4 regions of the Rhodococcus sp. NPDC060086 genome follow, and region 1 is predicted to be linked to each of the others. Evidence: riboswitches for the same ligand, from Rfam matches in the RefSeq annotation. Region 1 holds a riboswitch; each other region holds the start of a gene.

Region 1 (7,469 bases):
ATCGTGTTGCCAGATCGATCAACTGGTCGGTGGTGACGTTGGAGTGCCGGTACTCGGTCGTCCACATACGCAGAAGGGTGAAGAAGCGTTCGTCGCCGAGTCGTAACCGCAACGCGTGCAACGTGAGGGCGCCGCGCTTGTAGATCCGGTCGTCGAACATGTCCTTCGGTCCGGGGTCGCCCAGGAGTATGTCCTGCGGCAGGCGAGTGAGCCCGGCGTGCGCCAGCCGCGCGTGTTCGTGCGCCGATGACCCCCCGGAGTTCTCCGACCACAACCATTCCGCGTAACACGCGAAACCTTCGTGCAGCCAGATGTCCTTCCATTGCTTCAAGGTCAGGCTGTTTCCGAACCACTGGTGTGCCAGCTCGTGCGCCACCAGCCGCTCCTCGTCGCGATTACCACTGCAGAAGTTCGCGCCGAAGACGGACATCCCCTGGGACTCGACCGGGATTTCGAGGTCGTCGTCGGTGACGAGCGCCGTGTAGTGCGCGAACGGATACGGCCCGAACAGCCGCGAGAACACTTCGATCATCTGTGACTGACGTCCGAAGTCCCTGTCGAACTTGGCGCGCAGCCGCGGCGGGTGCACAGCGAACTGCGGCACGGGCGACGACGCGACCCGGCGAACCTCGTAGTTCCCGATCTGCACGCTCGCGAGATACGTCGACATCGGTTCGGGCTGCTCGTACACCCACGTCGTGCGGCTGGACTTCGTCGTCTTGCGGAGCAGCGTCCCGTTGGCGATCGCATGGAACGGCGCATCCGTGGTGATCGTGACGCGGTAGGTGGCCTTCGAACCGGGATGGTCGTCGCACGGAAACCACGTCGGCGCACCGTTCGGCTGGCTGGCGACCAGCGAACCCTCGTCGAGTTCTTCCCAGCCGACCTCGCCCCACATGGTGTGCCGCGGGGTCGGGGTGCCTGCGTACTGGATGGCGAAGGTGAGAACCGCCCCGACCGGGACCGTCTGCGAGGACGTCACCGTCAGCTTGTCGTTGCGGTGGGTGAACTTTGCGGGACGTCGCCCGTTGACGGTCACTTTGGTCACGCGCATCGCCTGTGCGAGGTCGAGTGTGTACTTTGCGCGGACGTCGGTCGTGGTGGCGATGATCGTGGCGCGGCCGTCGAGCCGGTTGGCGGTCACCTTGTATGTCAGGTCCAGTTCGTACCGCGACACGCGATAGCCACGGTTCCCGCTCTGGGGGAGGTACGGGTCGAGGGGGCGATCGGGCCCGGTCGGGGCCACGGGCTTCGCCGGTTTGAGGGGCTTCATCGCGGTGACCACTCGCCCGGCCGGGACCATGGCGCGATCGGATTGCCCTGCCACCGAGTGGAAGGGGGAACCACGTCGCCGCGCATCACGAGGGACGCAGGTCCGACTGTGGCGCCGGCGCCGAGCCCCGATGCGGGCAACGCGACACATTGCGGGCCGAGCGTGGCGCCGGCTTCGAGGGTCACGGTGTCCATGGCCATGATCCGATCATGGAACAGGTGGGTTTGAACCACGCACCCCCTCTCCACCGTCGCGCCGGGGCCCAAAGTCACGAGATCGGCCTCCGGCAACCAGTAACTTTCACACCACACACCGCGGCCGATCTTCGCTCCGAGGCCACGCAACCACAGGTTCATCACGGCGGTGCCGGGGGTCGCCTGACCGAACCACGGCGCGGCAACCATCTCGACGAAGGTATCGGACACTTCGTTGCGCCACACGAACGAACTCCACAGCGGGTGCTCTTCTTTCCCGATGCGTCCGACGATTGTCCACTTCGCAGCGATGGTGACGATGCATGCGACCGCACCGGCAGCCATCAACACGAGGCCGCTCACCAGTGCCGCCGCCGGGTAGCCGAAATGGACGGCAATGGAGTTGAGGGAGAACAGGACCAGCAGCCCGATGCCGAACGTGACCACCATCGGAACGAGCCGGAAGGTCTCGACGGCCCCGCGCGCGATCTTGAGCTTCAACGATGGCTCGAACGTGCGACTCGAATCGGATCCGCCGGAGGACCGGCGCAACCGTACCGGGGGACTGCCGAGCCACGAAGACCCCGACTTCGCCTTCTCCGGTGCGGCCGAGAGGACCGCGACCAGACCGTGTTTGGGCACGCGACGACCGGGCGCTGCCATGCCCGAGTTTCCGAGGAACGCCCGCTTTCCGACCTTGGCATGCGATATGTACAGCCAGCCTCCGCCGAGTTCGTACGAGGCGACCATGGTGTCGTCGGCGAGGAACGCGCCGTCCGCGACCTTGGTGAACTTCGGAACCATGAGCACCGTTGATGCCTCGACGTCCTTGCCGATATCGGCGCCGAGCAGCCGCAGCCAGATCGGGGTGAGCATCGACGCGTAGAGCGGGAACAGGAACGTGCGCGACGAATCCATCAGACGTTCGGTGGCCCACACCTGCCATCCGACACGGCTTCGGACCGGATGCCAGCCTTCGGTCATGCCGATCGACAACAGTCGCACGGTGATCAGGGTGAGTACTGCGAACACGGCCATGGTGAGAATTCCACCGGCGGGCAGCATCGCAAGGGAACGGACCACGGCCTCGGTCACGCTCGAGGTGTCCTTCACCCACCAGACGAGCAGCGCGACACCGGCGCCGATTGACATGATCGGAAGTCCTGCGAGGAGGATCGACGTCACGCCGAAGATGGGAACCCAACGGGATCCGCGGGGTGGGTCTTCCGACGGCCACTGCGGTTCGGCCTTTCCGGTCTTCCGCGCGGGCGAACCGGCCCAGTGCTGGCTCGCCTTGACCCGGCCGAACACCGCCGACCCGGCCTCGACCTCGGCGTTCTTGCCGACGCGCGAACCGGGGGCGAGGAACGAGCGCGCACCGATCGACGCGCCCGCCCCGATGCGGATACTCCCGATGTGGACGACGTCGCCGTCCACCCAGTACCCCGACAGGTCCACTTCGGGTTCGATCGAGCAGCCGTCGCCGAGTTCGAGCATGCCGGTGACCGGGGGGAGGGTGTGCAGGTCGACTCCGTGGCCGATCTTCGCGCCCAGCGCCCGCGCATACTGACGCATCCAGGGCGCTCCCGACAGGTTGGTCGCACCGGACGCCTCCGACAACCGCTGGGCGGTCCACAAACGCAGGTGGACCGAGCCACCGCGGGGATAACTGCCGGGTGTCAGTCCGCGGAGGAGGGTCCGGGCGCCCAGCACCGCGGTGCTCATCCGGCCGAGCGGAGAGAGGAACACGACGATTCCGACGGCGACCCACCACCACGACAAGGTCACGGTCCACGGCACATCGGTGACCGTCGCGATGATGTTGTTCAGAATCGCGAGCCAGGTGATCCAGTGGAGGCCCGTCAACGTCATGAGCGGCACGGTCGCGGCGAGCTGCAGGAACTGTGCCCCCCGCGATACGGGGGCGACCTCGCGCGGAGCCGCGGTCTCGGTCGGGGCGAGTTCGTCGAGATAGGTGGCGAGGGATCCGAGCCGGGGTCGGTCGTAGAGTTCGGCAACCGTCATCTCGGGATAACGCTCACGCAGTGCGGTGACGAGTTGTGCGGCGGACAGGGAACCTCCGCCGAGTTCGAAGAAATCGTCGTCGAGACCCTCGATTCGGGCGCCGAGCAGTGACGACCACAGCCCCGCGACCCATTCCGCGGTCGGGGGGAGGCCGAGCGCTTCCACGGAGTCGGCGTCGGCGCCGGGCAGCGGCCACGGCAACGCGTTGCGATCGACCTTCCCGGACGTGCGCGTGGGCAGCTCGTCGACGAGCGCGAGACGCGGCACGAGGGCAGCGGGGAGCTGTTCGGACAGCAGATCGTGGGCAGACGCGACGTCGAAATGAGGATCGGTGGAGGCGATGTAGCCGACGAGGATCGAACTTCCGGCGGAGGTCTTACGGACCGCGCATGCACCGCCTGCGACTCCGGGCAGGTTCTGCAGGGCGTTGTCGACCTCGCCGAGCTCGATGCGTCGCCCGCCGATCTTGACCTGGTCGTCGGCGCGGCCCTGGAAGAGTAGTCCGGCGCTGTCGAGGACGACGAGGTCACCGCTGCGGTAGGCGCGGTCCCAGCCGAGGGTCGGCATGGGCGCGTACTTCTCGGCGTCCTTCGCCGGGTCCAGGTAGCGTGCGAGTCCGACGCCGCCGATCACGAGCTCACCGGTCTGCCCTTCGGCGACGGGAATGCCTTCGCTGTCGACGACGGCGAGATCCCAGCCGTCGAGTGGCAGGCCGATGCGGATGGGTCCGGTTCCGTCCATGATCGCGGCGCATGCGACCACAGTGGCCTCGGTGGGGCCGTAGGTGTTCCACACTTCGCGACCCGGAACGGCGAGGCGCTCGGCGAGGTCGGGTGGGCAGGCCTCCCCTCCGAAGATGAGCAGACGTACCGCTTCGAGTGCTTCCCCCGGCCACATCGCGGCGAGGGTCGGGACCGTGGAGACGACGTTGATGTTGCGGGAGACCAACCACGGGCCGAGGTCCATGCCCGAGCGAACCAGTGACCGCGGCGCCGGAACGAGACATGAGCCGTGCCGCCAGGCCAGCCACATCTCCTCGCACGACGCGTCGAAGGCGACGGACAGGCCTGCGAGTACCCGGTCGCGGGGGCCGAGCGGTTCGTCCCGGCAGAACAGGTTGGCTTCGGCGTCGACGAAGGCTGCGGCGTTGCGGTGTGTGACGGCAACACCCTTGGGGGTGCCGGTGGAACCGGAGGTGAAGATGATCCATGCGTCGTCGTCGAGTGTCGGTTCGCGCACGTCCGGTTCGTCGGCCGGTGGTGCGGTGCCGGGACCGATGCCCGCATCGGTGACGATCGCGGTGACCTTTGCCTCGGAGAAGACGAGTTCGGCGCGTTCGTCGGGATCGTCGGCGTCCACGGGGACGTAGGCGGCGCCCGCCGCGAGGACGGACAGGATGGTGACGTAGAGGTCCTTGGACCCCGACGACATGCGCACCCCGACACGATCGCCGGCGCCTACGCCGGCCTCCGCGAGGCCGCGGGCTCCCACGAATACCAGGTCGAGGAGTTCGGAGTAGTCGAGCAGCGTGGTGCCGTCGTCGATCGCGGGAGCGTGCGGATGCGACTCGGCGGTGGCGCGCAGCACGTCGACGAGTGTGCGTGGCGCGGGTGCGTGTGATCCGCGCAGGAAGATCTCGGGGACGAGCGACGTGTCGTCGGGTGTGGGCGGGTGTTGAGCAGACAATCCGCTGTCCTTCTACTCGGTGGGGCGATCCGGTTTATCTCAGGTGAAGGTGGACGGCAGATGAACTTTCGGTGGGGCAGTGGGCGAGGTGGGCGTGTGCGGTGTCGCGCTTCAGAGCAAAGCACGGCGGTGGTTTCTTTGCAGGTCAGAAGGAGAAACTCGGCTCTGCTCAGGAGCGGCTCCTCGGCCGCGCTCGGACGCTCGACTTGACACGAAGTGTGCCCGGTGTCATTGTCTTCGGCAGGTCATGAGTACCAGCATCAAGCCCCGGCTCGCTGGTCGGCAACCCTCCACCGCGGTGGGGTGCTCCGGGTGACGACCTGGCTGACGTTCCGAACCTGGGCGCAGCAAGCGCGGACTCCGCCGGCGAGCGAATCACCTTCGTCGTGGCGATCACCGACGGGTCCCTGATACACGAGGGAAATTCGTCATGACTGTTGCCACCACCACCTGTATCGCTCCGTTTGCTCGCGTGTCGGGTTGTGACGTGCAGGTTCCTCTCGTGCAGGGCGGCACCTGCACGTACGCGAACTTCGATTATGCGGCGAGTGCTCCTGCTCTGGCGAGCGTGACGGACCGGATCTCCGAACTGTTGCCGTTCTACGCCAGCGTGCACCGCGGCGCGGGCTATGCGTCGCGCATCAGCACCGCGAGCTACGAGGATTCGCGTGCGTCGGTCTCCCGTTTCGTCGGAGCCGACGAGGATCAGGTGGTGGTGTTCACCCGCAACACCACGGATTCGATCAACCTGCTCGCCGGTGCGGTACCCGGCGACGTAGTGGTACTCGACATCGAGCATCATGCGAACCTGTTGCCGTGGAAGAGCACTCGTGTTGTCGAAGCTGCGGATTCGATCTCCGAGACCGTGTGGCGGATCGCCGTGGAGCTCGAGCGTGCGCCGGCGGCCCTGCTCGCGGTGACCGGAGCATCCAATGTCACCGGTGAGGTTCTGCCGATCGCGGAACTCGCCGATCTCGCTCACGCGTGTGGTGCGCGGATCTTCGTCGACGGTGCCCAGCTGGCCCCGCATCGCCGCATCGATCTCGCTGAGTCCGGCGTCGACTACCTCGCGTTCTCGGGGCACAAGCTGTACGCGCCGTTCGGTGCCGGCGTGCTCGTCGGGCGGCGCGACTGGCTCGATGCGGCGGAGCCGTACCTTGCCGGCGGCGGTGCGGTGCGCGAGGTTTCCCTCGACCACACCGAGTGGGCGTGTGCCCCCGCCCGTCACGAAGCCGGTTCTCCGAATGTGCTGGGGGTCGCGGCGATCGCCGCCGCATGCGACACCCTCGCGGCGCATGATGCCGAGGCCGCCGCCCGTCACGAGGAGCTGCTGTGTTCGCAGCTCATCGACGGTCTACGCGACGTCAACGGCGTGGAAATTCTTCGCCTGTGGGATGATTCGGCGGACTGCGTCGGTATCGTCACGTTCGGCGTCGAGGGCTTCGCGCCCGGTGAGGTTGCCGCGTATCTCTCGGCCGAACACGGTATCGGGGTTCGTGACGGTCGTTTCTGTGCCCACCCGTTGCTCTCCCGCGTCGGACTTCCCGGCGGTGCGGTGCGCGCATCTTTGGGTCTGGGAAGCTCTTCCGCAGACGTCGACCGTCTGCTCGCAGCGCTTCGGCAGCTGGTGGAAGATGGGCCGTCCTGGTCGTACACCAAGTCCGATGGAGCCTGGAGTCCGTCGCCGGAGACCCGGCCCGGTCTCACGCAGTCGGGCGACGGTGCGGCGGAATGCGTCTGACGGTCACCGTAGCGATCGACAATTCCACACAAGCTCAGTAGGATTTCGCGCATGGCAGTATGGAGTTCGGCCGAGGCAGCGGCGCAGTGGTGCCGCCGTCACGTCGATCTGTGCCGTACGGCCTCCTGCATCTGTATGGACTGATGAGGTTCCCGTTTCCCGTTTTTCGATGCCGTATTCGGCATATCGAGAGGAATTCTCATGTCCTACAGTAGTTTTCAATCAATTGGATCCTTGCGCGTCGCAGTGGAATTCGACGAGGGGCCGGGCCCTGATGTGTGGGCCGATCTCACCGTCGATCGTGACGGGGGAGGATCGCTCGACCTCAGTGCTGCTCCGCGCACGGTCGTTCGGGTGCGTGCTGCCGATCTGCGCGAAGCGCGCAAGATCCGCGATCGGGTACGAGCCGAGGCTGCCGCGGAGGGTCGCGATCCCGACTCTCTCACCGTGCTGGTCGATCTCGAAGTGATCGTCGACGTCGAAGCGCGTGCCGCCCGTCGTCGGGCCCAGGAAGCATGGCGCAGGAACGGCGGGGGAGCGAGTGGTCTGT
Region 2 (7,469 bases), on a different contig from region 1:
ACCCGGATCGGACGACTACCTGCCGCATCGCGAAGACGTACGGCCAGCGCGGCGGCTTCCTCAGCGCTCTTCACGCGGATGCGTACGAGATCTGCTCGCGCCACGGCGAATTCGAAGGACTCCTCGCCGTCGACGGTCGCGGCGACGAGCGGTTGCCCCTGCGGCGACCGCGGGGTGATGGACGGGCCCTTGACGGAGAAGTACTCGCCTGTGAAGTCGATGTAGTGCAGCTTGTCGCGGTCGATGAAGCGGCCGGTCGCCACGTCGCGGATCTCGGCGTCGTCCTCCCAGCTGTCCCACAGCCGAGCCGTGACCTCGGCGGCTTCGTGCGCCTCCGCCCACAGCGAGGCGGTGTCCTGCTGCGTCTCCTTGCGACCGAACAACCGTGTGGCCTCCGAATTCTCGGTGACCGCGACCTCCCACCCTGCGCGCCCCGCGGTGGTGTGATTGATCGTCTGGATCGCCTTGGCAAGATGGAACGGTTCGGTATGAGTGACGGTCGCGGTGGGAACCAGACCGATCCGCGAGGTGGCGGCACTCAGCCGTGCCGCGATGCCGACCGCTTCGAGGCGGCCACGTACTTCGCTTCCTGTCGACGCCACGCCGAAGTCGTCCGGAAGGAAAGCGAGATCGACGCCTGCACGATCGGCACTTCCGACGAGGTCGACCCAGTAGCGGGCGACGAAGAGGTCTTCGGCACGGGAGTCGTCGCGGCGCCAGGAACTCGGATGAGCACCGGTGCCCGCGAACTCGATGGCCAACAAGAACTGTGAACTATCGGACATGCCGAACCTTCCCGGGGATAGCATCGAGCAGCACTCGGGTGTACTCGTGCTGTGGGTTGTCGAAAATATCTGTGGTGGTGCCGAATTCCACGACCTCACCGGATCGCATCACCGCGACGGTGTCGCTGATCTGCCGAACCACTGCCAGGTCGTGCGAGATGAACAGGTAACTGAGCCCGAGCTCGTTCTGCAGGTCGGTGAGCAGGTCGAGGATCTGCGCTTGGACGGACACATCGAGCGCCGAAACAGGCTCGTCGAGCACCAGCAGCTCCGGGTGCAGTGCGATGGCACGCGCGATCGCCACTCGCTGCCGTTGCCCACCGGGCAGTTCTGCCGGTGTGCGATCGAGGTGCGCAGTCGACAGGGCGACCTGGTCGAGGAGTTCGGCGACGCGCATCGCCCGCTCGGCTTTCGAGCCGATGCCGAACGCGCCGAGCGGTTCGGCGACGATGTCGCGGATCTTCAGCTTCGGCTTGAGCGAGGCGTACGGATTCTGGTGCACGATCTGGACCCGCCTGCGCAATGCCCGCAAGTTCCGTCCCCGAAGCCCTGTGATGTCGTTGCCGTCGAACCGGATCCGGCCCGAGGTGGGGGTCTCGAGCCGGATCGCTATGCGCGCGACGGTGGACTTGCCCGACCCCGACTCGCCGACCAGCGACAATGTACGTCCACGCGGAACCTCGAAGGAGACGCTCCGCACCGCGTCGAGCGAAGTCCGTCGATCGATCCGGAAGGTCTTCGACACATCGGTCACGGTGAGCAGCGGTTCAGCCGGCACGCGGTCGGGCCGTACGGTATCCGTGAGGCTCGGGGCCGCTGCGAGCAGCGCTCGCGTGTACTCGTGTCGCGGGTTGTCGAGCACGTCCAGTGCGGGTCCGGACTCCACCACCTGACCGCTCTGCATGACGACGATGCGATCGGCGCGGTCGGCCGCCACACCCAGATCGTGGGTGATGAGCAGCACTGCGGTGCCGGTCTCGGCAATGCGTGCTTCGAGGTGATCGAGGATGCGTCGCTGCACGGTGACGTCGAGTGCGCTCGTCGGTTCGTCGGCGATGACCAGGTCGGGGCCGCAGGCCAGGGCAATCCCGATGAGTACCCGCTGACGCTGCCCCCCGGACAGGGCTTGGGGGTACTGCTTCGCTCGCAATTCCGGGTTGTCGAGTCCGGCCTCCTCGAGGATGCGCAGCGCCTCGAGTTTCGCGGTCCGGCGGTCCGCGAGCCCGTGGATACGCAATGTCTCCGCAATCTGGTCGCCGATCCGGATCACCGGGTTGAGCGAAGTCGTCGGATCCTGCGGGACCAAGCCGATTCTCGCACCTCGTACCTTCTCGAAGGCGCGTTCCGGCAGTGTGTCGAGGCGCTGCCCGTCGAACGTGACGGTGCCGCCCACCACGCGTCCACTACCGGAGAGCAGACCGATGATGGCGTGCGCGGTCGTCGACTTACCCGAACCGGATTCTCCGACCACAGCGACCACTTCGCCGCGGGCGACCGTGAATCCGACACCGTCGACTGCCACGACCGGGTCGTCGTCGCTGCCATAGGCGACGCGCAGATCGTCGACTTCGAGAAGCGGTGCGGTAAGTGTGCTCATCGGCCACTCCGATCGTCGACGGCATGACCGATGCGGTGTGCAGCCAGAACGACGGCGACGATGACGAGACCGGGCAAGGTCGTCATCCACCACGCGGTGGCCAGATAGTTGCGACCCTCGGAGATCAGGAAACCCCATTCGGGGGTGGGTGGAACTGCACCGAACCCGAGGAAACTCAGGGACGACACGGCCAGGACCGCCATTCCGAATTCCACCGCTGCCAGCGCGATCACCGGAGCGTACGCGTTGCGCAGCACATGGCGGATCAGCACGGTATGCCAGCGGACACCGGAGGCGAAAGCTGCTTCGACATACAAGGCGTGACGCACCCGCAGGACCTCCGAACGCATGACGCGGGCGAAGTTCGCGACAAGCCCGATACCCACGGCGATCGCAACATTGAGAGTGCCGAAGCCGAGAGCCGTGACCAAGGCGAGCGAAAGCAGCAAAGCGGGGATGGACAGCAGCACATCGACGATCCGCATGAGAACCGCATCGACGAGGCCGCCGGCTGCACCGGAGAGCAGGCCGATGAGCGAGCCGATCACGATGGCGATGCCCACTGCAACCAGTGTCGCGGTCAACGACAGTGCCGCGCCGTGCACGACTCGGGTGTAGACGTCTCGGCCGATGTTGTCGGTGCCGAACCAATGCGCGAGACTCGGTCCCTGCAGTTTGTCGGCGGGCACGCCCTGCAGGGGGTCGCCGGACGCGAAGAACGACGGGAACACTGCGAACCCGATGGCGATCAGCAGCACGGCGGCGGAGATCACCACGACCCAGTTGCGCCGCACGGTTCTCACCGCGCTGCGGAGGGCGGATGGTTTCGCGGGTGTCGCTACCCGGACCGGGGAACCGGCTCGAACCGGCTCTCGAATCAATGTGTCAGACATGGGCACTCACTTTCGGATCCTTGTCGATCGCCGGGTCCGTTTCTGCCCCACCACGTACCGATTCGCCACGCTCCGAGGCACCGCGTCTTCCATCGACGATCCGCGGATCGATCAGAGGGTAGAACAGGTCCACAACGAGGTTGACGATCACGAACACGACCGAACCGAACACCACGATGCCCAGTACCACCGGAATGTCCTGGGCCATCACGGACATCTGCGTCAGGCGCCCGAGACCCGCACGGGAGAAGACCGTCTCCACGACAACCGATCCTGCGATCAGATTGCCGACGATCACGCCGGCGATCGTGAAGGCCGGGATGCTGGACAGCCGCAGAGCGTGTCGCGTCTGGACGCGCCACCTCGATGCCCCCTTCGCTCTGGCAGCCTCGATGTACGGCTGACGCGCCGTGGTCTGCAGGCTCACCGCAAGCACCTGCGCGATGACTGCACCGGTCGGCAGCGCAAGTGTGATCGCGGGAAGTAACAGATGCTCGATGCCACCTTCACCGAACGCCGGGAACAGCTTTACACGGAACGAGAACAATTGGAGCAGAACGAGTCCCATCCAGAATGTGGGCACAGCTACACCCAATGGAGGCAGCGAGAACAAGACGTTCCGCAACCAGCCGATACGCGTGTAGGTGGCGAAGAAGGCGACCACAGTACCGAATGTCACCGCCAACACCAGCGCGAACGACGCGAGGGCGAGGGTGCTCGGCAACGCGTCGGCGATCGCCTCCGTCACCGGCCTGCCGGTGGAGATGGAGATACCGAAATCACCCCGGACTGCATTGCTCAGAGCATTCCAGTACTGAACCCACACCGGCTGATCCAGGCCGTAACGCGCCTGCAGCTGCTCGATTGCGGCAGCGTCGACCGGTGTTCCGTTGTCGGAGCCGGCCATCACACTCACCGGGTCGGACGGTAGAAGGAACAGCACGCCGAACGAAACGGTGAATGCAGCCCACAGCACGCCGACGGCCTGGAGGAAGCGGGAAGCGAGGTAGCCGAACATGATTACTCGCTGAGCCAGGTGTCGAAGAACTGCAGGCGTGCCGACGCTTCGAACTTCAGATCTTGCACCTTCGGTCCGGCACCGATCGCCTGCGACAACTCGACCGTCGGAATGAACAGGGCGTTGTCGATCACGAGCTGCTGAGCCTCCTCGATGTAGCCGTTACGGGTCGCCGGATCGGTCGCGGTGAGCTGTACTGCGAGGACGTCGTCGAGTTCCGGGATCGGACCACGCTGGTTGAGGTTCCGGCCCTCGGTACCGAACGCTGTGCGCAGGATGTCGCCATCGGCGCGTGTGCTGTTGTAGTACGTCGTGTCGTAGTCTCCGGTGTTCTGTCGGGCGGTGGTCTCTGGCGTCGACACCAGATCGAGTTGCAGGTCTACACCCACCTCCCGCAGTTGCTGCTGGACGAGTTCGAGAATCGCCTGGTTCCCGGCGAACACCGAGCTGAACAGCACCGAGAAACTCAACCTCTCCCCGTCCTTGACGCGGATACCGTCTTCGCCCGGAATCCATCCGGCGTCGTCGAGGATCCTCGCCGCCGCATCGGGGTCGTAGGTGACCGCGTCCACCGCGAGGTACCCGGGTGTCACCGAGGCGAGGGCGCTTGTCGCGGGCTCGAAGTCGGGGCCGAGAACCGTGTCGACGAGTTCGGTGCGGTTGATCGCAGGGATCAGTGCGCTACGGACGGCGGGATCGGAGAGCACGCCGCTGCTCACATTGGGCTGGAAACCGAACGGGAGACCGGGATTCGGCGTGGTGAGAATGCGGCCACCGACACCTTCGATCTGCGGGGCATCCTGAGGAAGAGCATCGGAGACCGCGTCGAGCTGACCGGACGCAAGAGAACCTGTGCGAACACCGGACTCGGGAACGATGGTGAATTCGATCCGGTCGAGGTAGGCCTCACCGTCGTGCGCGAAGACCTCCGATCCCCAGGCATATCCGGCGCGCTTGACGAGCGTTGCCGACCGGTCCTGCTGGTAGTCCTCATACGTGAACGGTCCCGTGCCGGACAACTCGCCTGCACACCGTTCCTCAGCGCTCTTCGCGACGTCCTCGGCAGAGAGGAACCCGAGTTGATGAGTCGAGGTGGCCTGGAGGAACGGCGCGTTGGGCGCCGAGAAATCGACCCTGGCCGTGTGCTCGTCGATCACGGTGGTGCCGGTGTAACCGGCGAGGTACCCGGTGGCCTGCGGAGCCTTGACCCCGCCGAGAGTATTCACGATGGAATCGAAGTTGCCCCGCACCGATTCAGCGGTGAAAGAGGTTCCGTCGCTGAAGGTCACCCCCTTCTTCAAGTGGAAGGTGAATTGTGTGGAGTCCTCGTTGACGTCCCAACTCTCGGCGAGCCACGGCGTGATCTGCCCGGTCTCGGGGTCTTGATCTGTGAGTGAGTCGACGACCTGACGAGCGGCGTAGATGGTCTGGTTGCTGCCGGCCTGCGCGGGATCGGCGCACGTGGGAGCCTGCGACAGGCCGTACCTGAGCGTGCCCCCTGCCTGCGGGGTACCACCACCCTGCGTGACGGCCGACTCTGATCCGCACGCGGACAACCCGACGACCAGCATCGCAGCGACACCCACTACCGGAATCACACGACGGGATGCATGAATGAACGAGAAGGACACCTGAACTCCGTGGTCTCTACATGACAGCGGTCTCTACATGACAGCGGTCTCTACATGACAGCGATCTCTACATGACAGCGGCAGCATCGAACCGGAGCGATGCCGACGGATGAGGGTTGGACGGGTCGACCGTCAACAGATGTCGGCACTGTGCCGGCACAGGTCGACGTGCAGGCACGACCACGTCACCACGACATCTTCGTGCGTCATGAACAGTCCTCCATCGTTCCCGGCGGTAGCACCCTCACCTGCGGATGCAGGGGGTTGCTGCGACGTCGTCGAGCCAGGTCTCTCGGTCGCTCTGGATGGTCGTTGTCGATGCTAGACATTCCCGATCCCCGGATGAACCGTTCCCCTCACGGTGATCGAAAGTCTTATGAGGCTGCAGCAGTAGCCACTATCGTCACCGAATCCGCGACTGCGCACCCGACCCCCCGCGAGGCCGATTCATGACCGTTCGAACCGAATCCACACTCGACACCGCCACATCGGCCCAAATCCTGTTCGAGCCCCTGGCACTGCGCGAGGTGACCTTCGGTAACCGCATCTGGCTGTCCCCGATGTGCCAGTACTCCGCGGTCGACGGGGTGCCCGGCGACTGGCACCTCACCCACCTCGGTGCCCGCGCGGCCGGAGGGTTCGGTGCGGTGGTCGCCGAGGCCACCGCCGTCACACCGGGCGGGCGGATCAGTCCGCAGGACACCGGGCTGTGGAACGACGAACAGACTCGCGCATGGTCTCGCATCGTCGACTTCGTTCACGAGCGCGGCACCCACGCCGGCATCCAGCTCACTCACGCGGGACGCAAAGCGTCGATCCACCGCCCCTGGGACACCGAGCAGGGCAGTATCCCTCCGTCCGAGGGCGGTTGGCCCGGCGTCGGCCCCGACTCGTCGGCGTTTCCGGGACTCACGGGGCCGCACGAACTGACGTCCGGTGAGATCGGTGACATCGTCGACGCATTCGGCGACTCCGCCTGCCGGGCCGACCGCGCAGGATTCGATCTGCTCGAACTCCAGGCCGCGCACGGCTTCCTCATCCACTCGTTCCTGTCGCCCTTGGGCAACACCCGCACCGACTCCTACGGCGGTTCCTTCGAGGGCCGGACCCGCCTGCTCGTCGAGATCGTCGACGCCGTGCGGGCCCACTGGCCGCAGCACAAGCCTCTGTCGGTCCGGTTCTCGGCGACAGATTGGCTCGACGGCGGTCTCACGCCGGACGACATCGTCGCCACCGCCGAACTCATCGCCCCGCGCGGCGTCGACCTGATCGACGTGTCCAGCGGTGGCCTGCTTCCCGCAGCGATCCCTCTCGAACCCGGTTATCAGGTCCCGCTGGCACGCGAGGTTCGCCGCGGCACCGATCTCGCGGTCGGTGCGGTCGGGCTGATCGACGACACCCGGCACGCCGCGCAGATCCTGCAGGACGGTAGTGCCGACGTGATCTTCCTCGGTCGCGCGGCACTCCGGGATCCGAACTGGCCGCTGCGTGCCGCGAAGGACCTGGGCCTCGAAACCCGCGCGCGACTGTGGCAGCCCCAGAGCG
Region 3 (7,469 bases), on a different contig from region 1:
GTGGAACGAATCCGAGGTGGGCTGGATGCCCGAGAGCACCCGGGGCCGCGCGGCCGGGCGGGCATCCTGCGCTGTGGCGTTCTGATCTGCAGTCGACATGACCTCGATAATTTCACGCATCGGTTTCCGAGGCCGAACGAGGTCGGTGAATGTGCCTACCCGAACGTGACGGTGACCGGGGCGTGATCCGACCAGCGGTCGGCGTAGGTCGCAGCGCGCTCCACCTGCGCGTCGGTCGCCCGAGCGGCCAGGGCTGGCGTGACGAGGTGGTAGTCGATCCGCCAGCCGGCGTCGGTGTCGAAGGCCTTGCCGCGGTAGGACCACCAGGAGTAGGGGCCTGCGACGTCGCCGTGCAGGTCGCGCACGACGTCGCGCCACCGGCCGGTGGCGAGCAGATCGTCCACCCAGGCACGCTCGCCGGGCAGGAAGCCGGATTTCTTGATGTTGCCCTTCCAGTTCTTGATGTCGCGCTCAGTGTGGGCGATGTTCCAGTCGCCGCACACAACCATGTCTCGACCGGCCGCGACGACGTCCGACGCGCGCTCCCCCAGGTATGCGGCGAAGCCCTTCATGAAGCGTTCCTTCTCGTCCTGCTTCGGGGTGTCCGCCTCCCCGGTGGGCAGGTACAGGCTGCCGACCGTCACGTCCCGGTAGTCGGCCTCGATGTAGCGACCTGCGTCGCCGAAGTCGTCGACGCCGAAACCGATGCGCACGGCGTCCGCGGGAGTTCGCGACAGGATCGCGACACCCGCACGCCCCTTGGCGGAGGCCTCCGCTCCGACGACGCACCATCCCGCGTCCAGTGCCGGCGCGATCGCAGTGTGGAACTGCTTCTCGCTCGCGCGCACTTCCTGAAGGCAGACGATGTCCGCGGACGAGGTGTCGAGCCAGGCGAGCAGGCCTTTGCCTGCTGCTGCGCGCACGCCGTTGACGTTGACCGTGGTGATGGTGAGAGACACGCCGGACACCGTATCCGAGATTGCGAGTGGAGCGTCACACTCCTTGTGAAACACATTCGATCATGCATGTTCACATCTCTTCACGGAATGTCGAGCAGTTCGTAACCCCGGTCGCGACCCCGTGGAGCACTACTGACCGGAAATTTTCCCGCTGCCCGACACCCTTCGGGGGGAGGTCGAGAGCCGCCTATCGAGTCGTACGACCCAGCCGTTAGACTTCCGACGAGGTCATGAGTGCCAGCGCGAAGCCCCGGCTTGCTGGTCGGCAACCCTCCGGCCAGGGTGGGGTGCTCCGGGTGAGGACACGGTCGTCGGCGCACCGCAGACGACAAGCCGGCTCATGGGAGGTTCGAAAATGCTGACGAAGGCGGTCGCATCTTGACAGCAGGCACCAACCGTCGGCGGATCGAACTCCCCGCGGAAGACGGACAGCTCGGCACCGTCGACATCGGCAACATCACCCTCGAGAGCGGCGAGACCCTTCCCGGCGTCACCGTTGCACTCCAGCGATGGGGCGCGCTGTCCCCCACCCGCGACAACGTCGTGCTCGTCGAGCACGCCCTGACCGGCGACTCGCACATCACCGGACCCGCCGGACCGGATCATCCGTCACCCGGTTGGTGGTCCGGCATGGTCGGACCCGGCGCCCCGATCGACACCGACCGCTGGTGCGTAGTGGCCACGAACGTCCTCGGCGGATGCCAGGGCACCACCGGACCGGGAAGCACCGCGCCCGACGGAAAGCCGTGGGGTGCACGATTCCCCCGGATCACCATCCGCGATCAGATCACCGCGGAAGCTGCACTTCTCGACGCCCTCGGCATCGACACGTTGGCTGCCGTGACCGGTGGCTCGATGGGTGGTATGCGCTCGCTCGAGTGGATCGTCACCCATCCGAACCGAGTGCGGTCTGCGCTGGTCCTCGCAGTAGGTGCCCGCGCGACCGCCGACCAGATCGGTGTCCAGAGCACCCAGATCGCTGCCATCACGGCGGATCCGGACTGGCAGGGCGGCAACTACTACGCGAGCGGCCGCCGACCGGAAGCCGGTTTGGGCATCGCTCGCCGCATGGCCCACCTGTCGTATCGCAGCGAGGAAGAGCTCGACTCACGGTTCGCGAATCTGCCTCAGGGCGACGAGAATCCGTGGCGCGACGGACGCTACGCAGTGCAGAGCTATCTCGACCACCAGGCGACGAAACTCGTCTCCCGGTTCGACCCCGGGACCTACGTGGTGCTCAGCGACGCCATGAACCGGCACGACGTGGGCCGCGGTCGCGGCGGTATCGAGGCTGCACTGGGCCGCACACATGTGCCGACCATCGTCGCGGGCGTCGATTCCGACCGGCTCTACCCGATCCGGTTGCAGCAGGAGATCGCCGACGGGCTTCCCCACTGCGATGGGTTGCGCGTTCTCGAGTCACGCGACGGACACGACGGCTTCCTCACCGAGGCCGATGCAGTCGCGAAGCTGCTCGTCGAGCTGATGGAGCTGGCGGGCTCCTGAGTCCCGTGTGTCCTAACCCGTACCCAGCGGGTCGATCGAGACTGCCAGAGTGACGATCGCTCCGCCCATGGCGAGCATCGCAGCCACGTCGAAGCGTTTGCCGCGTACCGCGAGCACTCCCACCTGATCCGAGTCGAGAGCCCACCTGAGGATCCCCGCCAGGATCATCGCACCGCCGAACACGAAGGCTCCTCGGCGCCAGCGATCGGCGAGTACGAGGACCACCGCTGCAGCGATCACCAGGGTGACCGCCAGCAGCGGCAGGTTCAGTCGTGTGATTCGCACCGAACTGTCCATGTCGTGTGACTAGAGGCCGGCGTCGTGCTCGGCGCGTTCGACGACGTTGGTCAGCAGGAACGCACGGGTGAGTGGCCCGACACCGCCGGGGTTCGGGGAGAAGAACCCTGCGACGTCGCGAACGTCCGCGGCGACGTCGCCGCGGAGTCCGTCGTCCGTGCGTGAGACGCCCACATCGAGCACGGCTGCACCGGGCTTGACCATGTCGGCGGTGATGAGACCGGGGACGCCTGCGGCAGCGACGATGATGTCGGCGCGCTTCACCTCGGCGGCGAGGTCTCGGGTGCCGGTGTGGCACAGCGTCACGGTGGCGTTCTCACTGCGGCGGGTCAGCAGCAGTCCGATCGGGCGACCCACGGTCACACCGCGGCCGATGACCACCACATGGGCACCGTTGATCGGTACCTCATAGCGGCGCAGCAGGTGCACGATCCCGCGTGGGGTGCACGGCAACGCCGCTTCCTTGCCGAGGACGAGACGTCCGAGGTTGACGGGATGCAGCCCGTCGGCATCCTTGGCGGGGTCGATGCGCTCGAGCGCGGCGTTCTCATCGAGGTGCTTGGGTAGCGGCAACTGCACGATGTAACCGGTGCATGCGGGGTCGGCGTTGAGTTCGTCGATCGCCGCTTCGAGCTGCTCCTGGGTGATGTCGGCGGGCAGATCCTTGCGGATGGAGGTGATGCCGACCTTGGCGCAGTCGTTGTGTTTGCCGCGCACATACGCTGCCGATCCGGGGTCGTCGCCCACCAGGATCGTGCCGAGGCCGGGCGTGATGCCCTTGTCCTTCAGCGCGGCCACACGGACCAACAGGTCCTCGAAGATTTCGTCGCGGGTTGCTTTGCCGTCCAGAAGGGTCGCAGTCACGGCCACCATTGTTCCAGGCGACCGCCGAACCTCGTGTGGCGACCGGGCGGATGAGCCTGCTCGTCGCTTCTGGCAAGCTGGTTCGAGTGTTCCGAGTGATGTTCCACGAACCTCGTATCCCCCCGAATACCGGCAACGCGATCAGGATGGTCGCCGCGACCGGTGCCGAACTGCACCTCGTGGGTCCGCTCGGTTTCGACCTGTCCGAACCGAAGCTGCGCCGGGCCGGTCTCGACTATCACGACCTGGCCTCGGTGACGGTGCACGCCGATCTGGCCACAGCGTGGGAGGCCCTGCGGCCGGAACGTGTCTTCGCGTTCACGGCACACGGCACCACCGGCTACACCGACATCGAGTACCTGCCCGGCGACGTGCTGCTCTTCGGACCGGAACCGACCGGCCTGTCGGACGAGGTGCTCGCCGACCCCCACATCACGATGCAGGTGCGCATTCCGATGCTGCCCGGACGGCGATCGCTGAACCTGTCGAACGCCGCCGCAGTGGTGGCATACGAGGCGTGGCGCCAGCACGGGTTCGACGGCGCGGTCTGAACACGCGGTCTGAACAGCGGGGCTCGGCCTGACCGACTGTCAGCTGCTGACCACCCGCAGGATCTCGGGATCCATGACGTCCGCGAGCTCGTCCCACGGGACGGTGACGGTGACCAGTCCGATGGCGTGCGGACCCACTTGGTAGTCGCCGAAATGAACCTCCATGCCCTCGGGCGTCGGAAGCCAGTTGGAGAAGTTGATCTCCTCGGGTGCGATGCCCTCTGCGACGTAGTCCGGGCCCGCTGGGGTCTCCGGTAGGAGCAGCGCCGAGTGCTCGGACAACCGGTTCAGTCCGGCCTGCAGGTCTGGGAACAGGTCCTGCAGCGTGATGGGAGCGGCGTTATCGGTGTTCACGACCACCGTGGACTCTATCGCCGTCGGGTGAGCTCCCGGCGGGTTCATGTTGTATGACGTGACGAGCAGCCCCGCGACGACGCGCTCACCGATCCGGGTCACCTCGTGCGTGCCGGTCGCGAGTGTGTAGCGCTCGGTCCCCGGGCCGTCGATCAGATTCTGCAGCGCGGCGCGCATCGACTCATTGAACTCGGCAACGACCGCTGGGTCCCCACCGCTGATCTGGGGTATCTCGACGTCGTAGTCGACGCGGTCGGTCGATCCGGACACGAGGAGCGCCTCGGCGCGGTACGGGTCGGATCCTGTTTTTGTTTCGGTTTCGGTTTCGGTCGTAGTGGTGGCGGTTGTGGTGCGCTCGACAGTCGACGGGGCCGCCGACGGGGTGGCCGTCGAGGATTCGGCCACGGCAGTACCGCTCTCGGTGCTACAACCCGTGAGCACCACGACAACCACGCCGCAGGCACCGACAACGGCGGAGAGACGACGATCATTCATCGGTCAGGTGTAACACGCGAGAGGTGCAACAGGCGGGAGACCAGGCGTCGCGCACCTCCGGCCAGTCGGGGTTACGCGCCGCTCTCGACGGGACGGCCCGACTGCTGCCAGCCGTCGGTGCCACCCGCGACGGACACAGCGTTGATTCCACGACCGGACAGGTAGTCGGCGGCCTGCAGGCTACGTCCACCGACCGCACAGATGATGTACACGGTCTCGGCCGCGGGGATCTCCTCGACCCGCGCGACGAAGTCGCTGAGCGGAATGTGGATCACGCCCGGCACCCGCACCTGGACGTATTCGTCGAGTTCGCGCACGTCGATGACGGGCGCTCCCTCGGCGAGTGCGGTTTCCAGTGCAGCCAGATCGACCTCACGCATCGTTGTCGGTCCTCTCGTCGGGGGCTTCGCCGGGATTTCCGGCGGAAGACCGTCCCGATCGGGCGATCAACCGGACCACCAGGTAGATGATGCCGGCGCACACGATCAGGAACGCCAACCACGGTAGCGCGACACCCGCTGCGACCACCGCGGCCCCCAGGGTCGTCCACAGACTGTTCCAGCCTTCGACGATGCCGTCCCAGAAGCTGTCGCTGTCCGACGGTCGCTGCTGCGTGCTGATATCGACGGTGAGCGTCGACAGATCGACCATATCGGCCAACTGCCGACGCTGCGCTTCGAGACTGTCGAGGTCTGCCTGACGCTGGGCCAGAGCATTTTCCGCTTCGATGACGTCGGCGGTGTTGTCAGCCGTCTCGATGAGCGTTCGTAACCGGTCGACCGAAGCGCGCAGGGCGCCGACCCGTGCCTCGAGGTCGGTGTACTGCAGGGTGACGTCGTCGCGGCTCGTGGTCAGGCTCGTGACGCGGCCGAGCTGCCGCACATCGTCGATCACCGCATCGAGCCCGTCCGCGGGAACACGAACGGTGAGCACACTGCTCGACTCGGGTCGTTCGGTGATCGAGTCGACGCGGCCGTCTGCGGTTTCCACGATGGTGACCACCTCACGACCGGTCGCGACGGGGTCGTCGGCGGTGAGCATGATGCGCCCGGTCACGACCTCCTTCCGGTCGGGTGTCGCCTCGGCGGAGGGCACCGATGAGCGAGCGCCGTCGGAGAGCGATGGCGCTGACTCCGACATCGCAGGTCCCGAACCCGTCATGGGTCCCGAGTCGCTGCCGCCTCCCTCACCGCACGCGGCTGCAACGAACGCGACCAGCGCGAGGAACACAACGATCAGCAGGCGTCTCATGGGGCGCGATGCTATCGAAAGTCTCGGGACTTCACCGATGTTCGCAGATCCATCCGCTGCAGCCGGTCGGCCAGCACCGTCACGACGCCGTCCGCGTTCTGGACCCGTCCGCGCACCAGCAGCGCGGGCGCGGTGTGCGCGAGGGTCCGATACCTCGCCCACAGCCCCACCGAGCACACCACATTCACCATGCCGGTCTCGTCCTCCAGGTTGAGGAAGGTGACGCCGGCCGCGGTCGCCGGCCGCTGCCGATGAGTGACAGCGCCACCGACGAGCACGCGCGTCCCGTCCGGAACCTGCAGCAGGCGCGATGCGGGGATCACCCCCAGTGCGTCGAGTTTCTCGCGCAGGAACTGCGTCGGATAGCTGTCGGGTGAGACACCCGTGGCCCACACGTCGGCGGCGGCGAGTTCGATGTCGCTCATGCCGGGCAGCGCGGGAGCCGGGGAAGACGCACCGATACCGGGTAGCCGGCCCGCGCGCTGCGTCGACGCAGGCCCGGCCGCCCACAGCGCTTCTCGCCTGGTGGCACCGAAACCGGACAGGGCACCGGCCGTCGCGAGTGCTTCGGCCTCAGGCGTGGAGAGTTCGATGCGGGAGGTCAGGTCGAGCAGTGAGAGATACGGACCGTTCGCCTGTCGTTCCTCGACGATCCGTCGGGCGAGGTCGTCGCCGATGTATCGCACCTCCCCCAACCCGAGGCGCACCTCCTGTCCCCGGTTCTCGACGGTAGCGTGAGCGAGACTCGCATTGACGTCAGGACCGTGCACCACCACACCGTGTCGCCGGGCGTCGGCCACCAGCGACTGCGGCGAGTAGAAGCCCATCGGCTGCGCGCGCAGCAGACCCGCGCAGAACGCCGCGGGGTGATGCAGCTTGAACCAGGACGAGTAGAACACCAGCGACGCGAAGCTCTGCGAATGGCTTTCCGGGAAACCGAAATTCGCGAATGCGTACAGCTTCTCGTAGATGCGGTCGGCGACGTCCCCGGTGAGACCGTGCAGTTCGCGCATGCCCCGATAGAACCGGTCGCGCAGACGTTCCATCTTCTCCGGAGACCTCTTCGATCCCATCGCGCGACGCAATTGGTCGGCTTCCGCCGCGGTGAATCCCGCGACGTCGACGGCCATCTGCATCAACTGCTCCTGGAACAGCGGTATCCCGAGGGTGCGTTCGAGCGATTTCTCGAGGC
Region 4 (7,469 bases), on a different contig from region 1:
ACCGGCGGAAGGCGCCGCCTGCGACGGGCCGACCGTCTTCGGTGACCACGAGCAGGGCACCGTCCGGCGGTGCGAACTCTTCTCCCGGGTACGTGGTCAAGGACTCGACCTGCTCCTGGAGTGGACGCTCGTAGCGAGTGCTGTACTCCACCGCCAGCTCATCGAGCAGTGGAGCGGCCAGCGGATCGCCCTGTTTCACGGCCTGAATCTGCAGGCGTCGGGTTCTGCTCATCGCGGTTACGCGGTCTTGGGCAGACCCGGCGGGTTGATCCGCGAGCTTTCGACGGCCTCGGTGCCGATCCCCCATCGCTCGAGCACCTCCGCATAGGTTCCGTTGTCGATGACGTGGTTGAGCGCCTCGTTGATGGCCTCGATCAGTCCGTTGTCCTTCTTCGTCAGGACCGCGATCTCGCCCTGCAGCTCATCGCCTGCGCCCGAGAATGTTCCGGCGATTTCACTCTCACCCGCCTGCAGGACGTGGAACGCTGACGTCGGGTTTGGTCCGACGTACGCGTCGATACGTCCCGAGCCGAGCGCCAGAAAGTAGTCGACGGCGTTCTGGTAGTAGAGAATTTCTGCAGGCTCGAGCCCGGCTGCGATGTTCTGCTCGTTCCATTCGACGAGCAACGCTTCCTGATTGGTGCCCGAGCCGACACCGATCGTCAGGCCCGCGATGTCCTCCGAGCCCTCGAAGGTGATTCCACTGTCCTTCTTCACCTCGACCGCGACACTGTCGAGACGGTAGGTGGCAAAGTCGTACTTCTCCTTGCGCTCTTCCGTGACGGTGACGTTGGAGATGAACACGTCGGCCTCACCGGAGTCGACGCGCACGAAGTTCTGCGCCCAGTCGGCGGCCGTGAGTTCGATATCGAGGTCGAGGACATCGCCGATGAGGTACGCGAAGTCGGTTTCCGAACCGATGATCGTCGTGTCGTCGTCGGCGTAGAAACGCAGCGGTGGGGCGGTACCTGCGCTGCCTGTGACGATGAGGGTGCCGCGGTCACGAATCGCCTGCGGAACCTTTGCGGCGATCTCGTCTACCGTGTCCGTGGTGATGCGATTCTGCTCGGCGGTGAGGTTGTAGCCGGCGTCGGTGGCTGCGTCGGTGGCCGCGTCGGACGAACTGCAGGCTGCGCTGCCCAACAGGGCGACCGCAGTCAGAGCCGAAACCAGCAACTTCGATCGACGGGGTGAAGCGAACATCGTTACCTTCCAGGGGGTGTGGTCGAATCTTCCGGTTGGAGTACCGGAAATCAGAGAACTCGGGACAGAAATGTGCGGGTACGTTCGTGCTGTGGATGGTCGAGAACGGCTGCCGGTGAGCCTTGCTCGACGATGACGCCACCGTCCATGAAGACGACATTGTCGGCGACTTGACGCGCAAAGCCGATCTCGTGGGTCACGACCACCAGGGTCGATCCTCCGCTCGCGAGATCTTCGATCACTTCGAGAACCTCCCCGACCAGTTCGGGGTCGAGAGCAGAGGTCGGTTCGTCGAACAGGATGACGCTGGGCTGCAAGGCAAGCGCCCGGGCAATGGCAACACGTTGCTGTTGACCACCGGACAACTGCCGCGGGTAGGCGTGAATCTTGTCGCCCACACCGACGCGCTCGAGCAACTCCCGGGCTTCCACCTCGACCTCGGCGCGTGTGCGCTTCTGCGCGGAAAGCGGTGCCTCGATGACGTTCTCGAGTGCAGTCAGGTGCGGGAAGAGATTGAAGTTCTGGAACACGAACCCGATCCGGGCCCGCTGACGGAGAATGTCGCGGGTGCGCAGTTCATGCAGTTTGTCGCCGCGACGACGGTAGCCGACGAGTTCACCGTCGATGCGGATGGTGCCGCGGTCGACCTTCTCGAGGTGATTGAGAGTGCGCAGCAGCGTGGACTTCCCCGATCCCGACGGGCCGAGAATGACTGTCACCTCACCCTTGCGGACCTTCAGATCCACGCCCTCGAGCACCTTCAGCGATCCGAAGGATTTATGGACTCCCCGCACGTCGACGGCGTAGTCGGTCCGCTGTTCGGCGGCGGTCATCGGGTTGCTCCTCGGGGTGCACCGACACCGGTGTCGCGGATCTCGCGGTATTTCGTGACGACTTTCTGCCACGGAGTGAGAGGCAACTCGCGGGCCGAGCCGCGCGCATAGTGCCGCTCGATGTAGTACTGCACGATGGACAACACCGTGGTGAGGATGATGTACCACACGGTCGCGACCATGAGCAGCGGCACTACGCGCCCGCTGCGACCGAAAATGACCTGTACCTGGTAGAACAGCTCGGCGATCGCCATCGTCGAGACGATGGATGTGCCCTTGAACAGGCTGATGACCTCGTTGGCTGCATTCGGCAGGATCGAGCGCATCGCTTGCGGCAACACGATCCGGAAGAACTGACGCAGCCGCGGGATACCGAGCGCGTTGGCCGCTTCGATCTGCCCGTGGTCGACGGAGATGATGCCGGCGCGGATGATCTCCGCCGAGTACGCAGCCTGGTGGAGTGCAAGGCCGATCACCGCGGCCGTGAAGCCCGAGATCACTCCTGAGACCTCGAATTCGAAGAATCCGGGCCCGAACGGTATTCCGACCGACATGGTTTGGTAGAGATACGCGATGTTGAACCAGAAGAGGAGCTGCACGATCAGCGGGATGGATCGGAACGCCCAGATGTAGGTCCACGCAATTACCTGCAGTACTGGATTGTTCGACAACCTACCGACCGCGAGGAGCACGCCGAGCGCGAATCCGAGGAGGGTTCCCCACAGGGTGAGCTTGATCGTCATCCACAGGGCAGAGAGAACCGATTCCGCCGTGAAGTATCGAGCGAAGGTCGGCCAGTCCCAGCCGGGGTTGGTGGCGAGGCCGTGAATGAACTGCGCAACGACGATCAGTACCGCGGCGCTGGTCACCCATCGCCACGGGTGCCAGGTCCGGGCCACCACCAGGTCTGCGTCGTCCGTGCGCTCAGGGGCCGGGTCGGTGGTACGGATATCGGTCGGCGCGCTCACGCCGACCTCCTGCGGACAGGAGACATCGAAACATGCGTTTCACGGAGAATGGAAGTAGTTATTCCGCAACCGGTTTCGATGCGGCACACGCGCAACGGCGTTGTTGGTGACGTTCAGCAACAACGCGACGACGCGCCGCGACGCAGATCGATGTGCCTGCGGCGCCACGAAGCGCGCTCGATACTGCTAGTCATCTCCGACCTCCATCGGTCCGGGCGGTAGCACCCGCACCCGAAAGCGGGGGGTTGCTGCGACGTCATCGAGCCAGGTCTCTCGGTCGCTCTGGATGGCGCCTCGAACTGTAAGGCCATTCGGACATATGGTCAATAGCTGACCACTGTTGCAGTCCGTTGAATTACGTTGGTACGCAATTAGAATCGCACTGATCCGAATTCTCCGCCGGTCGGAAGCCTCTACCGCACCCCCGAGTTGGAGCTGAGGCCATCGCGGTCGATATCGAATACATGTGCCAATTCCCTTGCGAATCGAATGTCAGTTCGATATAGTTCGATCATGGGTGGGGACCTCTGGAAACTCGACAACACACAACTCATGGCCGAGACACTCGCTGTCTCCGCCGAAATCCATACCTGGCAGGTACACCGCGTCGATCTGATGATCGCGATGATCGAACGCGACACCGTCAAAGAACACGGCCACCGCAGCCCCGCCCACTGGTTGTGTGCCGCCACCAACCTCGAACTCGGTGAATGCCACCGCATCGAAACACTGGCACGGCTACTGCGACTGGAACCGGAAGTACGCGAAGCCTATTCCTCCGGCCTACTGGACGCGGAGAAAGCGCGGCAGATCGCCTACTTCTGCCAGCACTACCCCCGCACCATGAACCCCTGCGACTTCGAGAAAGCCCGCGACATCCTGATCGAGCACGCCTCCGACAAGGTCGCCACGAAAGCGACCGTGCGGGCCCTGATCCGCCGACTCGAACACCTCTACAACACCGGCGACGGACCGCCACCGGGCGAAGACTCCTCACGCAACGAACTGTTCGTCTCCACCACCTGGCACGGCCGAGTCGTCATCACAGGCGAGTTCGACGCCGTCACCGGTGCCCGCCTGCGTCATCTACTCTCCCCACTTTCCGCGCCGAGGCCCGAGATAAACGGCATCAAAGATGATCGGCCGGCGTCGAAGCGCAACGCCGACGCGTTCGATCAACTCCTGCAGTTCGTCGAAGCCGCCGGCCTCGTCCCCGTCGAGGGCGGCGTGAAACCGCACGTCACGGTCACCGCGTCGATCAAAGATCTGACGACGAACACTGCGGTGAAGGAACTGTTCGCGAACTCCCCCGAGCATGGGTATGCGACCGAGCCCTGGGCCGGGCCGTTGTCGATCGACGCCGCCCGGATGCTCGCGTGCGATTGCCAGGTCACCCGGATCCTGCTCGACGAACACGGCGTGCCGCTGGCACACGGGCGGACGCACCGGACTGCGACGACGGCGCAACGTCGAGCGCTGGCCGTCAGAGATGGCGGATGTGCCTTCCCCGGGTGTTCAACGCCCCCGGCGTGGGCCGATGCGCACCACATTCATCATTGGGTCGACGGCGGCGACACCGACCTCGACAATCTGGTGTTGCTGTGCGGACATCACCACAGGTTGATGCATCACACCGACTGGGAAGTCGAGATGACCGAACACCGTCGGCCGCAATTCATCCCTCCCTCGAGTGTGGATGTGTTCCGCACGCCGATCCCGGGGAGCAGGCCGGATCTGGTCGCCTGACCTACAGATCAACGAATACAGCCACCGTCACCAGGGCACCCGTGTGCCCTGGCAGCGGTGGCTGCGTTTCGTTTGCCTACTCGGCCGCGGTGTTGAGCGATCGCGTGGCTTCGGCCATGACACGAACACCTTCGTTCCGCGTCATCGTGGAGAAATACTGCTCCGACTGCGCAAGCTTCTCCCCCACCAGATACGTCGGCCCCTTGTCCAAATTCTCGAGAGCGCGAGCAACAGTCTCTTCGGGGCTCGTCGCACCCGGAACCGGTGTGTCGAGGCTGTCTATCTGCCCCATCGCAAGCATCAACCGACGCAATGCCGGAGTATCGGTCCGGCTGAGTACCAGCGACAACACGTCCACACCTTCCGGATTGAACTCGGCCCACAGGCTCTCACCCATCACGAGGTCGAATGCCTTCGACGCGGAGTAGGCCACCATGTTCGAGCAGCCACGCAAACCGGATCCGGACGTCACGAGAATGATGCCTCCCCGCCCTCGCTCGACCATGGCCGCTCCGAAGTGATGTGCCACCGCCATCGAGGTGACGCAATTGCGCTGAACCATCGCGAGCGCGGACTCGACAGGACGCGAGAGGAACGGGGCCGGCGAAGAATCCGCTCCAGCGCCGTACAACACGATTCCGACCTCCAACCCGACCGTCCCGTCGACGATGCGCGACACCGCATCGGATTCGGAAAGATCGACCGCGAGCACCCTGGTCTCCACACCGTGGCGCTCGCGGAGGGTCGCAGCGAGGGCGTCGAGGTTCGGTTTGCGTCGCGAGAGCAGGACGACATTGACCCCGCGTTCGGCGAGGGTGTGCGCGAAGGCCTCTCCGACACCTTCGGAGGCCCCGACCACCAGCCCCCACGGTCCGTACTGCCGGGCGAATTCGTCATTGGTCAAAGCCATCGAATCTCCTTGCGCCGAGTGTCAGAAGTGCAATTCTCCCACCAAAGAATGGCATTTCAAGGGGCTCTACACAACCATTCGAGCGCACAGAAAAACCCCTCACCTGCGTGAACAGGTGAGGGGCTCTGGCGGAAGCGGAGGGATTTGAACCCCCGGTCGCTCTCACGACGCTCGCTTTCAAGGCGAGTGCATTCGGCCGCTCTGCCACGCTTCCGTGCCAAATCCTAACCTCATCACTGAGCTACTTGTCGGCGAGGGCTCCGTCGACGCGCGCAAAGATGCGAGCGAGCGTGGCCAACTCGCTCTTGCTGAGCAGGTCGATGAGGTTGGTGCGCACGTCGTCGACGTGGGTGGGAGCAGCCTCCGCGAGGCGACGGCGGCCCTCATCGGTAATCGTGGCGAGCACGCCACGACCGTCGTCGGGGCACGAACTCCGGACGACCATTCCGTCCGACTCCATCCGCCGGATCTGGTGAGTGAGGCGACTGCGGGACGACAACACGCCGTCGGCCAGTTCACTCATTCGCACCGAGCCCTCTTCGGCTTCGGTCAGCATGACCAGGATCCGGTATTCGGCGAGAGACAGCCCATGCTGATCGTGCAGATTTCGATTGAGCACTTCCATGAGCCGGCTGTTGCCGTCCATATACCGCCGCCACGCGTTCTGTTCCTCCGCGGTCAGCCAGTTCGGTGTGTCATGTTCGCCGGTCACGCGGGAAGTGTAATCACGGACATGAGCGAAAAGTTACCGCCAGGTATTCCGGGAGCAGCGGTGCGCGAGTCATTGCCATATCGCGAGCCGGTCACGATAGCGTCGACGTCATGCACGCAATCGTCGCCACCGAACCCGGTGGGCCCGAAGTTCTCCAGTGGATCGAGCAGCCGGACCCCGAGCTCGGTCCCGGCCAGGTTCTCGTCGATGTCGCCGCTACCGCGGTCAATCGAGCCGACCTTCTGCAGCGCCGGGGTCTGTATCCGCCGCCCCCTGGCGCGAGCGAGATCCTCGGGCTCGAGTGTTCCGGTGTGATCGCCGAGCTCGGTGAGGGAGTGTCGGGCTGGAAGATCGGCGATCGGGTCTGCGCGCTGCTCACCGGCGGCGGATACGCGGAACAGGTCGTGGTTCCCGCTTCGCAGTTGCTTCCGGTACCCGAAGGCATGGACCTCGCGGCGGCAGCGTCGCTGCCCGAGGTCGCGTGCACGGTGTGGTCGAACGTCGTGATGGGCGCAGGTCTGGGCCGCGGAGATGTCCTGCTCGTGCACGGTGGCGGCGGTGGCATCGGTACACACGCCATCCAGGTCGGCAAGGCGCTGGGCGCCACGGTGGTGGTCACGGCGTCCGCCGGCAAGCTCGACCGCTGCCGCGAGCTGGGCGCCGATCTGGCGATCGACTATCGCAACCAAGATTTCGTCGTCGAGGTGAAGAAAGCCTACGGCGGCGCAAATGTGGTCCTCGACAACATGGGTGCGGCATACCTGTCGCGGAACATCGACGTCCTCGCACCCGACGGCACGCTGGTGGTGATCGGGATGCAGGGCGGCGCCAAGGGCGAGTTGAATCTCGGCAAGCTGCTCGCCAAGCGCGGCCACGTCACCGCAACAGGTCTGCGCGGCCGACCCGACACCGGCAAGTCGGGTAAGAGCACCATCGTTGCTGCCGTCCAAGAACACCTCTGGCCGCTGGTCGCCGAGGGCAAGGTTCAGCCCATCGTGCACGCCGAACTTCCGATCACGGAAGCAGCCAAGGCCCACGAACTGCTCGACTCCCCCGAGACGGTGGGCAAGGTGGTACTGAAGATCGACCGCAGGTAG

Evidence for each region. A riboswitch is a leader RNA that binds a small molecule or an ion and turns the genes downstream of it on or off. The one in region 1 is predicted to bind S-adenosylmethionine.
Region 2: another riboswitch for S-adenosylmethionine. It lies ahead of ACFWB0_RS05530 (ABC transporter substrate-binding protein); the one in region 1 lies ahead of ACFWB0_RS19770 (aminotransferase class V-fold PLP-dependent enzyme).
Region 3: another riboswitch for S-adenosylmethionine. It lies ahead of ACFWB0_RS12885 (homoserine O-acetyltransferase); the one in region 1 lies ahead of ACFWB0_RS19770 (aminotransferase class V-fold PLP-dependent enzyme).
Region 4: another riboswitch for S-adenosylmethionine. It lies ahead of ACFWB0_RS05490 (amino acid ABC transporter permease); the one in region 1 lies ahead of ACFWB0_RS19770 (aminotransferase class V-fold PLP-dependent enzyme).

What each region holds. Positions count from the first base shown of each region.
Region 1 covers NZ_JBHWWZ010000042.1:20,846-28,314, reverse strand. The annotation lists gene ACFWB0_RS19780 (M1 family metallopeptidase) at 1-1,273, opposite strand, end outside; gene ACFWB0_RS19775 (Pls/PosA family non-ribosomal peptide synthetase) at 1,270-5,178, opposite strand; SAM riboswitch class IV at 5,422-5,538, shown strand; gene ACFWB0_RS19770 (aminotransferase class V-fold PLP-dependent enzyme) at 5,609-6,919, shown strand; gene ACFWB0_RS19765 (putative leader peptide) at 6,971-7,063, shown strand; gene ACFWB0_RS19760 (hypothetical protein) at 7,121-7,469, shown strand, end outside.
Region 2 covers NZ_JBHWWZ010000005.1:137,861-145,329, reverse strand. The annotation lists gene ACFWB0_RS05550 (LLM class flavin-dependent oxidoreductase) at 1-785, opposite strand, end outside; gene ACFWB0_RS05545 (dipeptide ABC transporter ATP-binding protein) at 775-2,382, opposite strand; gene ACFWB0_RS05540 (ABC transporter permease) at 2,379-3,275, opposite strand; gene ACFWB0_RS05535 (ABC transporter permease) at 3,268-4,293, opposite strand; gene ACFWB0_RS05530 (ABC transporter substrate-binding protein) at 4,296-5,864, opposite strand; SAM riboswitch class I at 6,142-6,236, opposite strand; gene ACFWB0_RS05525 (NADH:flavin oxidoreductase/NADH oxidase) at 6,374-7,469, shown strand, end outside.
Region 3 covers NZ_JBHWWZ010000018.1:59,412-66,880, forward strand. The annotation lists gene trpS (tryptophan--tRNA ligase) at 1-99, opposite strand, end outside; gene ACFWB0_RS12880 (exodeoxyribonuclease III) at 156-959, opposite strand; SAM riboswitch class IV at 1,186-1,300, shown strand; gene ACFWB0_RS12885 (homoserine O-acetyltransferase) at 1,338-2,465, shown strand; gene ACFWB0_RS12890 (DUF3017 domain-containing protein) at 2,478-2,762, opposite strand; gene ACFWB0_RS12895 (bifunctional methylenetetrahydrofolate dehydrogenase/methenyltetrahydrofolate cyclohydrolase) at 2,772-3,626, opposite strand; gene ACFWB0_RS12900 (tRNA (cytidine(34)-2'-O)-methyltransferase) at 3,713-4,177, shown strand; gene ACFWB0_RS12905 (RsiV family protein) at 4,217-5,026, opposite strand; gene ACFWB0_RS12910 (rhodanese-like domain-containing protein) at 5,098-5,406, opposite strand; gene ACFWB0_RS12915 (DUF4349 domain-containing protein) at 5,399-6,277, opposite strand; gene ACFWB0_RS12920 (error-prone DNA polymerase) at 6,289-7,469, opposite strand, start outside.
Region 4 covers NZ_JBHWWZ010000005.1:126,378-133,846, reverse strand. The annotation lists gene ACFWB0_RS05505 (GNAT family N-acetyltransferase) at 1-232, opposite strand, end outside; gene ACFWB0_RS05500 (ABC transporter substrate-binding protein) at 238-1,203, opposite strand; gene ACFWB0_RS05495 (amino acid ABC transporter ATP-binding protein) at 1,254-2,036, opposite strand; gene ACFWB0_RS05490 (amino acid ABC transporter permease) at 2,033-3,004, opposite strand; SAM riboswitch class I at 3,205-3,297, opposite strand; gene ACFWB0_RS05485 (DUF222 domain-containing protein) at 3,518-4,750, shown strand; gene ACFWB0_RS05480 (SDR family NAD(P)-dependent oxidoreductase) at 4,827-5,660, opposite strand; tRNA gene ACFWB0_RS05475 (tRNA-Ser) at 5,787-5,874, opposite strand; gene ACFWB0_RS05470 (MarR family winged helix-turn-helix transcriptional regulator) at 5,902-6,372, opposite strand; gene ACFWB0_RS05465 (NAD(P)H-quinone oxidoreductase) at 6,483-7,469, shown strand.